Regions from separate parts of the Chitinophaga oryzae genome, predicted to be linked through region 1. Evidence: riboswitches for the same ligand, from Rfam matches in the RefSeq annotation. Region 1 holds a riboswitch; each other region holds the start of a gene.

What was found. Region 1 has a riboswitch for cobalamin ahead of metE (5-methyltetrahydropteroyltriglutamate--homocysteine S-methyltransferase). Riboswitches for the same ligand answer to the same signal wherever they lie in the genome.
Region 2: it holds a riboswitch for cobalamin, as region 1 does, so the genes downstream of both, HF324_RS12035 (TonB-dependent receptor) here and metE (5-methyltetrahydropteroyltriglutamate--homocysteine S-methyltransferase) in region 1, are expected to answer to the same signal.
Region 3: it holds a riboswitch for cobalamin, as region 1 does, so the genes downstream of both, HF324_RS12050 (DUF5074 domain-containing protein) here and metE (5-methyltetrahydropteroyltriglutamate--homocysteine S-methyltransferase) in region 1, are expected to answer to the same signal.

Annotation. Positions count from the first base shown of each region.
Region 1 covers NZ_CP051204.2:6,407,226-6,411,443, reverse strand. The annotation lists gene HF324_RS25155 (ABC transporter ATP-binding protein) at 1-8, shown strand, start outside; gene metE (5-methyltetrahydropteroyltriglutamate--homocysteine S-methyltransferase) at 5-2,329, opposite strand; cobalamin riboswitch at 2,496-2,676, opposite strand; gene HF324_RS33700 (hypothetical protein) at 2,725-2,850, opposite strand; gene HF324_RS25145 (NAD(P)-dependent oxidoreductase) at 2,849-3,733, shown strand; gene HF324_RS25140 (winged helix-turn-helix transcriptional regulator) at 3,728-4,114, opposite strand.
Region 2 covers NZ_CP051204.2:2,880,066-2,884,283, reverse strand. The annotation lists gene HF324_RS12040 (YncE family protein) at 1-596, opposite strand, end outside; gene HF324_RS12035 (TonB-dependent receptor) at 602-2,599, opposite strand; cobalamin riboswitch at 2,721-2,925, opposite strand; gene HF324_RS12030 (response regulator) at 2,943-3,575, opposite strand; gene HF324_RS12025 (lanthionine synthetase C family protein) at 3,703-4,218, opposite strand, start outside.
Region 3 covers NZ_CP051204.2:2,884,285-2,888,502, forward strand. The annotation lists gene HF324_RS12040 (YncE family protein) at 1-555, shown strand, start outside; gene HF324_RS12045 (PKD domain-containing protein) at 568-1,737, shown strand; cobalamin riboswitch at 1,818-2,033, shown strand; gene HF324_RS12050 (DUF5074 domain-containing protein) at 2,288-3,439, shown strand; gene HF324_RS12055 (PKD domain-containing protein) at 3,474-4,218, shown strand, end outside.

The DNA.
Region 1 (4,218 bases):
TGAATTAAACGGCGGCGGCTACTGTTTGCCGCAGTTCACGGGCAGCCGCTACCATGGCGATGAGCGCTTTGCGCGTTTCTTCCCAGTGACGTGTCTTCAGGCCGCAGTCGGGGTTTACCCACAGCTGGTCTGCCGGAATAACGGCTTGGGCTTTTTCCATGAGCGCCGTCATTTCCGCTACGGAAGGCACGCGCGGAGAGTGAATGTCATATACGCCCGGGCCGATTTCATTCGGATAACGGAACGCCGCGAAAGCATCCAGCAACTCCATCTGGGAACGGGAGCATTCGATGGTGATCACGTCGGCATCCATATCGGCGATGTGCTGGATGATGTCGTTGAATTCGGAATAACACATATGCGTGTGTACCTGCGTTTCATCTTTTACACCGCTGGCGGCTATACGAAAAGCGCGTACTGCCCATTGCAGGTAGGCCTGCCAGTTTTCTTTCCTTAACGGAAGACCTTCCCGGATGGCCGGTTCGTCGATCTGGATGACTTTGATGCCTGCCTGTTCGAGGTCGGTCACTTCATCCCGGATGGCCAGCGCTATCTGCGTGCAGGTTTCGCTGCGAGGCTGATCGTTCCGCACAAAGCTCCACTGGAGGATCGTCACAGGCCCTGTCAGCATACCTTTTACCAGTTTATTGGTCAGGGACTGCGCGTAGGCCGACCAGTACACGGTCATGGGTGCTTCGCGGTGCACATCGCCATAGATAACAGGCGGTTTCACGCAGCGGGAGCCGTAGCTCTGTACCCAGCCGTTTTCGGTGAAAACGAAACCGGACAATTGCTCGCCGAAATATTCCACCATGTCGTTTCGTTCAAACTCACCGTGAACGAGTACATCGATGCCGGTTTCCTCCTGCCAGCGGATCGCTTTTTCTGTTTCTGTTTTCAGCAAAGCATCGTACTGTTCCGGGGTGATCTCCTGTTTTTTGAGTGCGGCACGCCAGGTACGTACCTCTTTTGTCTGCGGGAAGGAACCGATGGTGGTAGTGGGGAACAGCGGTAATTGCAGCGCGGCACGTTGTTTAGGCCTGCGTTGCGCAAAGGGATGCTGCCGCCGGGCATCGGCATCGGTTATTTGCGCGGTACGCTGTTTTACTTTTTCGTTGTGGATAAGGGGTGATGTTTTCCTGCTGTCTGTCGCCCTGATGTTTTCATCGAGCCTGGCTTTCGCGGCAGGCGATGGTGTGTCGCAGGACAGTTGCTGCAGGGTGACCACTTCGTCAATCTTCTGACGGGCGAACGCCAGCCACTGTTTGATGGCCGGTGTCAGCGTACTTTCGTTGGTTTCCAGGCTGAGATCACAGGGAACGTGCAGCAGGGAACATGAGGGAGCGATCCATATCCTGTTTGCCCCGATTTTATTACTGGCTTCCCATATCAGTGAAAGAGAATGGCGGTAGTCGTTGATCCAGATATTCCGGCCCTCTACCAGTCCCAGCGAAAGCTGCAGCGTATCGGACAGCAGCGGCGACGCCAGGATGTCGCCCAATTGGCTCGGGCATCTCACGAGGTCCAGGTGAAGGGTATCTACGGGAAGCTGAAGGGCTACCGGCAGGTTATCTCCATAACATTCAAAATAGCTGGCGAGTATGATATGCAGATCAGGGAATGTGCTCCTGATGGCCCCGTAGGTGGCAGCATATACCTGTCTTTCTTTATCCGTGAGATTGAGGGACAGGCAGGGTTCATCCAGCTGGATATAACGTGCGCCCGCATCGTACAGTTTACCGATGAGCTGCATATATACCGGTAATAAACGGTCTATCAGGTCCAGCCGGGAAAAATGCGCTTCTTTCTCTTTGCCCAGCAACAGGTAGGAAACAGGGCCTGTCAGCACCGGTTTGGCGTTGATCTGCAGTTCAAGGGCTTCTTTAAATTCATCTACGGCTTTTTCGGAGAACAGGGAAAACTGTTGTGCGGCAGTGAATTCCGGCACGATGTAATGGTAGTTGGTGTCAAACCATTTGGTCATCTCCATAGCTGTGATATCATAACCATCCTGCTGATAACCCCTTGCCATGGCGAACATCAGGTCGGTCACGGACAGCTGCCTTTCAGTGATCAGGGGAGCATAACGTTGTGGAACGGCGCCCACCATCAGGCTCATATCGAGCACCTGGTCGTAGAAAGAGAAATCGTTGCACGGGATAAGATCAATACCGGCCTGCTGTTGCAGCTGCCAGTGCTGATGGCGGATATCGCGTCCTGCCGTTAATAAATCAGTCAATGACTGTTTGCCTGCCCAGTAAGCCTCGCAGGCTTTTTTGAGTTCACGCCGGCTGCCTATCCTCGGGTAGCCAAGATTGTGTGTACGCATTTGAAACTTTTAAAATGATAAAATCAATTAAAAGTTCTTCGCAGCATTTCGGTATGTTTCGGAGAAGGAAGTGTTGGCAGAGCATAGACGATCTCCCTGCAGGGCACAGGATGCCCATAGGTACACAGAGAGGAATCACTCGACGATCGCTTCAATCCACGAAAGCATTGTCAAATCCGGTAAGGCAGGTCTCCTGGCTTGTAACATTTTGCCGTCCTTCCCACCTTGCGGCAGTGGACACTGATTGGCAAAACCTTTTGGTTACTTACAGTTGCGGGACAGCTTGTGATTTACACACAATTCCCTATTAATTTACGTGCAGTAAAACCTTATCCGGCTGATAAGAAATAAAGTAAGAACTGATCGGATGCGAAAGTAGGTAATATACTTCAGGATTACAAACAGGCTGTGGGCGTAATGACAGGGAGGAATTTTTCCCTCCCCGGAATCTTTTCTCCCTTATTGCCGGAGATGGCCATGGTCGTTAATTTGCCGTATTGTTCAGTAAATAGTTGTACCATGACAGGAACGGGTAACATCACTGTAATCGGGCTCGGCGCTATGGGCGCCGCCATCGCCGGCGCTTTGCTGGCAAAAGGATTTAAGGTCACCGTATGGAACCGCACACCGGAAAAGGCTGCGCCCCTGGTGCGGAAAGGCATCACGTTGGCCACGGGGCCTGCGGCTGCCATCGCGGCCAGCCTGGTGACTATCGTATGCGTATCTGATTATCAGGCCGCCGCGGAAATACTGGATACGACAGGCGTCCCTGCCACCCTGGATGGCCGTACGCTGATACAGCTGAGCGCGGGCACGCCCGGCGATGCCCGCTCCCTGGATGCGCGGGTGCGGGGAGAAGGTGGGCATTGCCTGCATGGCGGCATTGCGGCATGGCCACGGCAGATAGGTACTTCGGAGGCAATGATCACCGCCTCCGGCGATAAAGCCGTTTTTGACCAGCAGCTGTACGTACTGGAGGCGCTGGCCGGCACTGTGAACTTCGCCGGAGAAGCGCCTGGTACTTCGGCGACTTTAGCTACCGCGGCTATGGCGTACCTCGCGGGCAACTGGATAGGCTTCTGCTACGGTGCGCTCATCTGCGAAAAAGAAGGACTGAATGTAGATGAATTCGGGCAACTCATGGAAAGCTTTACGCCCATGCTGGCAACGGAAGTAAGGCATATGGGCGAAGTGATCCGGTACAACCGCTTCAGTGGTCCGGAAAGTACCATCAACACTACCGGTCTGGGCCTGCGACTGTTGCTGCGGCACACCCGCGAGGCCGGCCTTCATACCGCCCTGCCGGCGCTGGCGGCGGATATTTTCAACAAAGCCATTGCTGCGGGTTACGGCAGGGAAGAACACGCTGCCATTATTAAAATCCTGCGCAGGCAGGACTCATGACTGTCCTTGTAAAAAGGTGCAGGAGCCCTCTTCGTAGGAGGCGTTATGACGGTGGATGTAAGTCTTGTGCCGGTTGCCCCAGTCTTCCAGCGCCTGGATGACCGGCAACACGCTTTCGCCCACTTCGGTGAACCAATATTCTACCCTGGCCGGGCTTTCCGCATATATTTTTTTGCAGATGATACCGTAGGCTTCCAGCTCTCTCAGGTGCGCATTGATAATTCGCGGACTCACGGCGTGCATTGCCCGGTGAATGGCACTGGGCCGCCGGATACCGTCCATAATGCAGGTCATGATCCAGGCTTTCCATTTGCCGCCTATCACTTTGAGGGTTACTGCGAGGCCGCAATCCAGCAGTTCCGGTATTTTCTTTTCGTACATAAAGGAAAGGTTTACGTAAAGTTACAGCATCGGCGGCAGGGTAGCGGCAGGGAAAAATTTATCCCTATGGCCTTCTGCGGTCCTGGATCGCAGGGGGGGTAATG
Region 2 (4,218 bases), 3.5 Mb from region 1:
CCACCGGAATTGGCCACATATAACTTGTTGCCAACTACGGCCATCTCCTCCGGCTGATAACCTACTTCGATCTTACGGGTAATCTGCAGCGTGGCCGTATCCACTTCCGCCACGATGCCAAGGGGTGAACGGGGATCTATCACCACCGGGCCCGCATAGGAACTGATATAGGCTTTCCCGTTAGCGAAGGTGATATACCGGCAGTTGAGCAGGTCTATCTGCCTGATACGTTTAGCAGTAGCGGCATCCATCACCTCCACCTTGTTGGACACATTGATCACGGCATACAGCTTGCTGCCGTAAATACGGATATCGTTGCCCACATCGCCCAGCTCTTTTACTACCGTGGGATTAGCCTCTGCATAGATATTTTTTTTGTACACGCCTGCACTGAAGTCAAAGAAATCCAGGGTAGCCTTGTTGCTGCCCATGTTCCCCTCGTTCAACAGGTAAAAGCCTTTGTATTGTTGGTGAGCCACGGGCGTATCTACCGGTGTTATCACCGGTGGCACGATGTCGTTGCCCGTGCGGCAGCCGGCAATCCCCAGCGATGTCAATGCTGCAGCTACTCCTGCAAAACGCAATTGTTTTATCATCCTCGTTAAATATTTACAGATACAATGAATTTGAAATTCCTTCCCGGCATCGGGTAGCTGAGCACTACATCGTAGTATTGGTTGAACAGGTTATTCACCTGTGCGCTCAGCCGCCATTTCGCCTGCCGCACCCTGCGGTTATACGTCAGCGTAATGTCGCTGGTATACCAGGGCTGCATGTAGTTTTCAGGATTGTTTTTCTTGGCGTTGTAACGTTCCCCGGTGTAGATGAAGCTGTAGTTCAGGTCCCATGCGCCGTAGTCAGCACCGAATATCAGCGAGCCGCTGTGTTTGGGAATGTAAGGAATCTGGTCTCCGTAAAAAAGCTCCGACTTGTCGGTAAAGTCGCGCGCTTCCTGGAAGGTGTAGGTCGCTCTGGTGCTCAGCAGGAGATCATCCAGCACTTTCCATACGGCTTTGGCTTTTACATCCACGCCTTTTATTTTCACGAAACCGAGGTTCATCATGGTCCACCGGAACTGGCTGGCAGCCGGTACCGCCACGATCTTGTCCGTCACTTCGATGTAGTAGGCGTCTGTTTCCAGCCCCAGCTCCTGCAGTGTTTGGCCGGGGAATGTATGATTGAAGGTGAGGCCGGTATTGTATTGCGTGGTATACTCCGGTTTCAGGTTGGAGTTCCCGAGATCGGTGTAATAGAGATCGTTGAAGGTGGGCATCCGGAAGATACGTTTGTAGAAAGACCGCCAGGTAAAAGGCACGCTGCCGAAGGGCTGCCAGGATACAAAAACGGCGGGTGTCAGCTCCCGCTTAAAAGGGGCGGCGGCGTTCTTCTTCGTTTCTTCGTTCATGATCGTGTTCAGCAGGCTGGCCTGTGCGCTGAAACGTTTGAAGTTGACCGAAGAAGCCAGCGCCACCAGGGTGGTGAAACGTTGGGGATAGGAGAAATTGGTCATATCCGCCGTCATCTTGTTCCACTGGAAGTCGCCGGAGAGGCCGAGGTGCCACCAGTTGGTGAGCACAAACTGGTTGGCCGCCGAGAAGTAAGCTTCCTGCTGATGGTAGCGGTTATCTACGTACCGAACGGTGTCCGGCGCGAGATAGTGCGTATAGTCGTAAGCGTATTTTCCGTTCAGTAGCAGCGTATAACGGGGTGAGAAGTCTTTGCGCCAGGACGACTGTACGAAGAAGTTACGGTCCCATTGCCGGTCGATATGCCCGAAAACGTTATTGACCACGAAACCGGGAAGGCCGCGTTCCGAATCGTAGAAATAGACCTTGCCGTTCCATTCGCCGCCGTTGATCACGCCGTGCAGGGCGCCTTCGAGGCGGATAGCGTTGATATCGGTGTTTTTGCGGACAGCGGTGGTATCGTAGCCTTTTTGTTTCTGGTAGCGGAATTTGTATTGGCCGTTGGCATTTACCCATTCCGCGCTGAGGGAGGCGCCTACACGCCGGCTGATTTTCTCCTGCCACAGTAAGGAAGGATTAAAGAGGCCGAAGGAACCGGTTTTGACAGTTCCTTTCACATGTCTTTGTTCTCCTTCCGCGAAGCGGGGCTTGAGCGAGGTGAGATAGATGGCCGCCGCGGAGGAATAGTCTTTGGCCGGCTGGAGGATATTGCTTTTCTGACCGTTGTACAGGGCTATTTCCTCCATGTTGTCCAGGGAGAACCGGCCCAGATCGATGACGCCGTTTTGAGCGTTGCCCAGCTGGATACCGTCGTAGAACACGCCGGTATGGTTGGAACCCATACTGCGCACGTCCACCGTTTTCAGTCCGCCGATACCGCCATAGTCTTTTATCTGGATACCGGAGAAATAGCGCAGCGCATCGGCTACGGACTGGGAGTTCAGCCGTTGCAGTTCAGCCCCTTTCAGTTGCTGCCCCGGGGACACCTCCCTGTTGCTGCGGGGTGCAGTGACAGACACCTCGCGCAGGTCTTTGGTCCGGCTGCTGTCCGGCTGCTGTTGCGCCTTCAGGGACATAGCAGGGCATCCTGCGAGCACCAGGTACAGGGTACTCCTCAGTAATGGGATACGCATGTTAATTCACCGTTTTGATAGTTCATCCAACGGCCTTCGTAACAGGAAATCAAATCAAGGTAAATAACGGCAGGATCAGTACTGCCACATGATTCACTTCCAAGCCTCATTCCACGAAGGCTTAAAAAACAAATGCATGGCAGGTATTCTGACTTATCTCAGCTCAGGGCGGCCTTCCCATTGAATGTTCAACAGTGGCCGGACAAATGCCCTGGCGTTTTATGGAGAATTACAGCAGCGGGACTGTCCGGGATTTACACCCGTGTTCCCTTTTAATTACCCCCGCACCGCAACGGAGGGGGTAAACCATTGCGGTGCGAAGGTAGTGCTTTAATTTATTTCTTCAAAAAGTTGTCAGCAGCTTGTGATCGATGGCACATTTGATGAGCATGGCGGTGTTGCGGGCTTTAAGTTTGCCCAGCAGGTTGCGGCGATGGCTGTCAACCGTATCGCTGCTGATAAACAGTTTCTCGGCTATTTCATGGTTCGTATGTCCGTTGGCGATGAGCCACAGTACTTCTTTTTCTCTTTTGGTGATATGGAGCTCCCGCGTGCGGGCGGCGCCGGCAGCGGTTTGCAGCCCGGCGGCCAGTTCCGGGGAGAGATAAGTGTGACCGCTGTAGACATCATGGATCGCTTTGAGCAGTTCTTCCTTATCGGCGTTTTTCATCAGGCAGCCGCTGGCGCCGCTGTCCATCATATCCTGTATTTCCCGGCCGTCTTTATGGTAACTGAGTCCCAGCACCATAGTGTCGGGATGATTTTTTTTGATGAGATGACACAGCTCGGCCCCGGCAATATCGGGGAGCATGGTGTCCAGCAACACAACGTCGGTCTGGTGGTGCAGCAGGAAATTCAGGCAAGACTCGCCCGTTCTTGTTTCCCCTGTCAGTTCTATATCTTTTTCATAGCTGAGTAATGCGCGTAGTCCCTCTAGTATCAATGGATGATCATCCACAAAATATAATCTGATCATGGTTTTTCATATTTGCTGTAACGTCGGCATGCATCGGCATGGCATCTCCGGGTAAACCTGCTGTTTAGATTTCATTTACTACCCGTAATATATAAAAAAAAAGAAGATGAAGCGTATCATGAAAAGTTCACGATATCAGCAGGCTGTTATTCCACCCCGGTTTTATTTCCGGCTGCAGGAAGCCCAGCAATGACAGGCCAATGCCGGCGATGCCTTCGAGTACATTGTGACTGTTGTGATAATCGGGATGATGATAAAACTTGTAACCGGCAGGCCCATCCTTCCAGGTATTCATACGAAGTGTTGTTTGCAGCCATTCTCCGGCCGCTTTATTGAGGACAGGGTCTCCGGCAGCCATGGCCGCCTGTTGCAGCATATGAGCGATACCTGCGCTGCCGTGGCAGATGCAGGCGTCGTGCACCGCGCCGTTTTGCGTATTACGATGCTGCGCAATGTCCCGCAGGATAGTGAGCGCGGCCTCGTTGTAATCTGCCCGTTGCAGGCGTTTTCCGGCCCCTGACAGCATGGTCGCAATTCCCAGATCGCCGTAACACCAGCCCAGCCGGCTGTGGGTATCTCCTATGCTCACACCTGTAGTGTCGACCAGTACAGGGAACAAGGACTCTCCCCCGCCACCCTGCGC
Region 3 (4,218 bases), 3.5 Mb from region 1:
TACCGGCCGCCGGGCTACGACAGCACCGTGTCCGTGATCGACCTGGCCACTTTTAAAGAGATCAAAAAAATCCATGTGGACATCAACCTGCACCGGCTGAAGGCCGACAGCGAAGGCGATCTGTATGTGACCAGCAGGGGAGACTACTACCAGCGGCCCTCCGCCTTGTATGTGGTGGACACCAAAACCGATGCAGTGAAAAAACGGTTTGCCGTTGCAGCCAGCAATATCTGCATCTCCGGCGATACCTGTTACCTGTATGGCTCTGAATACAGCTATATCAGCGCCTCCTGGAAAATCAACTACGGGATGATCAACGTAAAAACAGAGACGATGTTACCGGGTAATTTTATCACCGATGGCACGGAAAAAAATATAAAAATGCCTTATGGCATCATGGTGGACCCGGAGACAAAAGACATCTACGTAACAGATGCCCGTGATTATGTATCTCCCGGTATCCTGTATTGTTTTGATAAAAGTGGTAAAAAGAAGTGGTCGGTAGTTACCGGCGATATTCCTGCGCACTTTGCCTTCCTTCCTGCAAACAAATAAAAACCAACCATTATGAAACATACACTTTTACCCGTTTCCGTGCTGGCTGTCCTCCTGGCCGGCAGCTGTTCCAAATCTGAAGACACACCGGCCACTGCGCCGGATGTAACGGTCAACACACCACAGGGTGGCGTGTCTACGGCTAACATGAAAATCGTACGCCTCACCGCTACCGTGAAAAACGAAAGCGCGGGTACCACCTTCCTCTGGAAAACAGGTAACGATACGATCGCCTCCACCAAAGAGCTGGTACATGCCTTTACGAAAGCAGGCGAGTATACCCTGACATTCATCGCAAAAAATGCCGCCGGCGAAAAGCGTGTAGATGTTCCCGTTAAAGTCACTGCGGGCACCTACACCAACGGCGTGGCGCGCGTGTTTGATTACCTGCCGGCTCCCGGGCAGTTCGTGCATGACCTGCCGAAATGGGAAACGGGCGATGATCAGGCGAAAATGACCGCCAAAGCGGAAGAGTCGCTGAAAAGCGGTAACATGATACACCTCGGCGGATTCGGCGGTTATGTGGTGATGGGTTTTGACCATACCATCGTGAACGTACCGGATTCTTTCAGCTTCACCATCCTGGGCAATGCCTTCGCCAACTGGGCAGAGCCGGGAATTATCCAGGTGGCGTACGATGCCAACGGGAACGGACAACCCGACGACGAATGGTTTGAAATTGCCGGTTCTGAATACAACAGCCCTAAAACTATCCGTGACTATAAAATCACTTATTACAAGCCGGATGAAAATAAAGTCAGGACTCCGAATAATGACTATCAATACCTGACCGACACTACCTATATCCGCTGGAAAGACAACCAGGGCAAGTCCGGTTACCTCTCCCGCAATTCCTTCCACAACCAGCCTTATTATCCGCAGTGGAAAGGAGACAGCATCAGCTTCACCGGCACACGGCTGACGGATGAAAACTTCATCGATAAGTCAGGCTCCGGTACTTATTTTGTAAGCCCTGCGTTTCCTTTTGGTTATGCTGACAATTGGTGCAACGCCGATGACAGAGCGCGCATTAAGATCAGCTGGGCAGTAGATAAAAAAGGCACTTCCGTACGTTTGCCGGGCGTGGATTTTATCCGCGTACACACCGGTATGCGTGCTGAAGGCGGCTGGCTGGGCGAGATTTCCACGGAAGTTTCCGGTGTGAAGGACCTCAACCTGTAAGCAGGATTTTTCCAAAAAATATTTTAATCCCGGAGCTATTTCTCCGGGATTTTTTATTGGTTATACGGGGAAGTTAACGTACGTTTGTAACCACAATTGGTTGTTCTGTTCATGCAGAACATTAAAAGGGAATCCGGTGCGAGACCGGAGCTATCCCCGTAGCTGTAATCCTGCCGCCGGCCAATACCGGCAACGTTTTTCCGGAGTGCGCTCCATACCACTGTCTGCTGTCGCAGATGGGAAGGTTTCCGGAAAAGCAGGAGAGCCAGAAGACCTGCCAGCTGTGATCACCATTCGTCGCTTTCGGGTGAAAGGCTCAAGAATGTAGGCCCTGCCGGCTTTATATTCACGTATTTGTTTTTTTTGTTTCACCTGCGTGCAGGTACAGGAGAAGAAACCTGTACTGTTTCTTAGGCTGTCACAAGAGCAGCAATAGCAGCAAATTGTTTTTAAGTTGAAAACAAAATAGAAAACCCTTGCCATGTTTGAAGGCCCGGATGCCCTATGATGTGTTTTTTTTTATTAAAAATAACCACACAATTTGTAAACTATGAAATCAATCAAGTGTTTGGCCCTGGCGGCCTCGCTGCTAACCCTGTTTGCCGCCTGTAAAAAAGAAAATGCAGATTCCGGATTAGGACTGCACCCCAAAGAAAACGCTGTGACCGCGCAGGCTGGCATGAACGCATTCGGGAAATATGAAAACGGTTTCCTGATGGTACATGAAGGACAGTACGGTGTCAACAACGGCGATCTCTGGTACTATAGCTATGACAGTAACAAGGTGGCAAAAGACATCTACAAAAAGGAAAACCCCACGAAGAACCTGGGACCTACTACCTCCACACTGCAGTTTGCCTCCATCTTTAACAACAAGGTATATATGGTGGTGAAAGTAGGAGGGCCGCTGGTAGCAACGGATGCGCATACACTCGTGGAAACGGGCAGGATTGCCAATCTGCCGCAGAGCGAAGGCTATGCTTTTGTAGGGGTGGATGCATCGAGAGGCTTGCTGAGCGCGGTAGACGGCGTGTACCGCATCAGTCTTTCCGGTCCCACGCTGGGCACTAAAGTGGCGGGCATCAACGGTCCTGCAGGTGATATGCTGCTGGCGGGCAACTATGTATTTGTAATGACCAAAGACGACGGGGTAGTGGCGCTGAATGCTTCCGACTACAGCATCGCAAAAAAATTCGGTATCGGCGACGCCGGCTTCGCCCGCACCAACGACGGCACTGTATGGGTAACCGGTAAGGATTCGCTCGTAGCGATTAATCCCACTTCGCTGGCGGTGTCCCGCGTGAAGCTGCCTTTCGCTACCACCAACCCGTGGGCTTACCTGTCCTGGCGCTCCGGTTCACTGACTTCCAACGGCACCGCTGTGTTTATCGCTGAGCGTAAGTCAACCGCCGGTATCGGTGGCAACATCGAATATGGCGGCACAAAATTATACCGTTATGTGCCCGGCAATGCAGCGTCCCTGTCAGCGCCCTTCCTGACGGTACCTTCCGGCCAGTATTTTTACGGTTCTGCCGTACGGTATAACGCGGCGCGTAATGAACTGCTCGTGATCACGCTCACTGACGAATTTGGCGCCAGTAACGATAACCGCTGGCTGATGTACGACCCCGGCACTGCTGCGCTGAAAGAAACAGTGAGGTATTCCGGATACTATTTTCCGGCATTACCGGTATTCTATTGATCTGCTTTTTCTTCTCCCTCAAACCTTAAATCATATGAAAAATTTCTATTGGCAGGCATTAACCCTGGCCACCCTGTTGTTCTCGGCTTCCTGCCGTAAAGATGCTTTGACCGATGAGTGGAAGACCTCCGAAGTCTCCCGTACCGCTCTTGTCAGCCATGTGACGGTCAGACCGGCCACGCTGACCAGCAGTCCGCTGATCAGTACCGTATACACATATATGCCGGCACCGGGGCAGTTCATCAATGAATCCGGCCTGGGCTCCGTTACCGCCGCGCAGGCGCTGGTGGGCAGCACTACCAACATGGTGTCGCTGGGCAACTACGGTGGTTACATCGTTTTCGGTTTTGACCATTCCGTAGTAAACGGCGCAGGGGCAGATATCGGCATCTATGGCAATCCGTCAGGCCCTACGTACCAATGGTCTGAGCCGGGTATTGTAATGGTGAGCCAGGACCTCAACGCCAACGGCATCCCCGACGACCCCTGGTATGAACTGGCAGGCAGCGAATACAGCGCTTCCGGTACCGTTAAAAATTACAGCGTCACGTATTATAACCCTCATGCCGCCGGTACCAATGTTAACTGGAAAGACAACCAGGGCAACAGCGGTTATGTACAGGCCAACGCCTGGCATACGGCCAACAACTACTATCCGGCTATGGCGCCTAACCAGGACTCCGTGACTTTTACCGGCACCAAACTGGTAAACACGCTGACGTCCGGCGGTATCCTTACCAACCTGGCTTTCGCCTGGGGGTATAGTGACAGCTATTCCG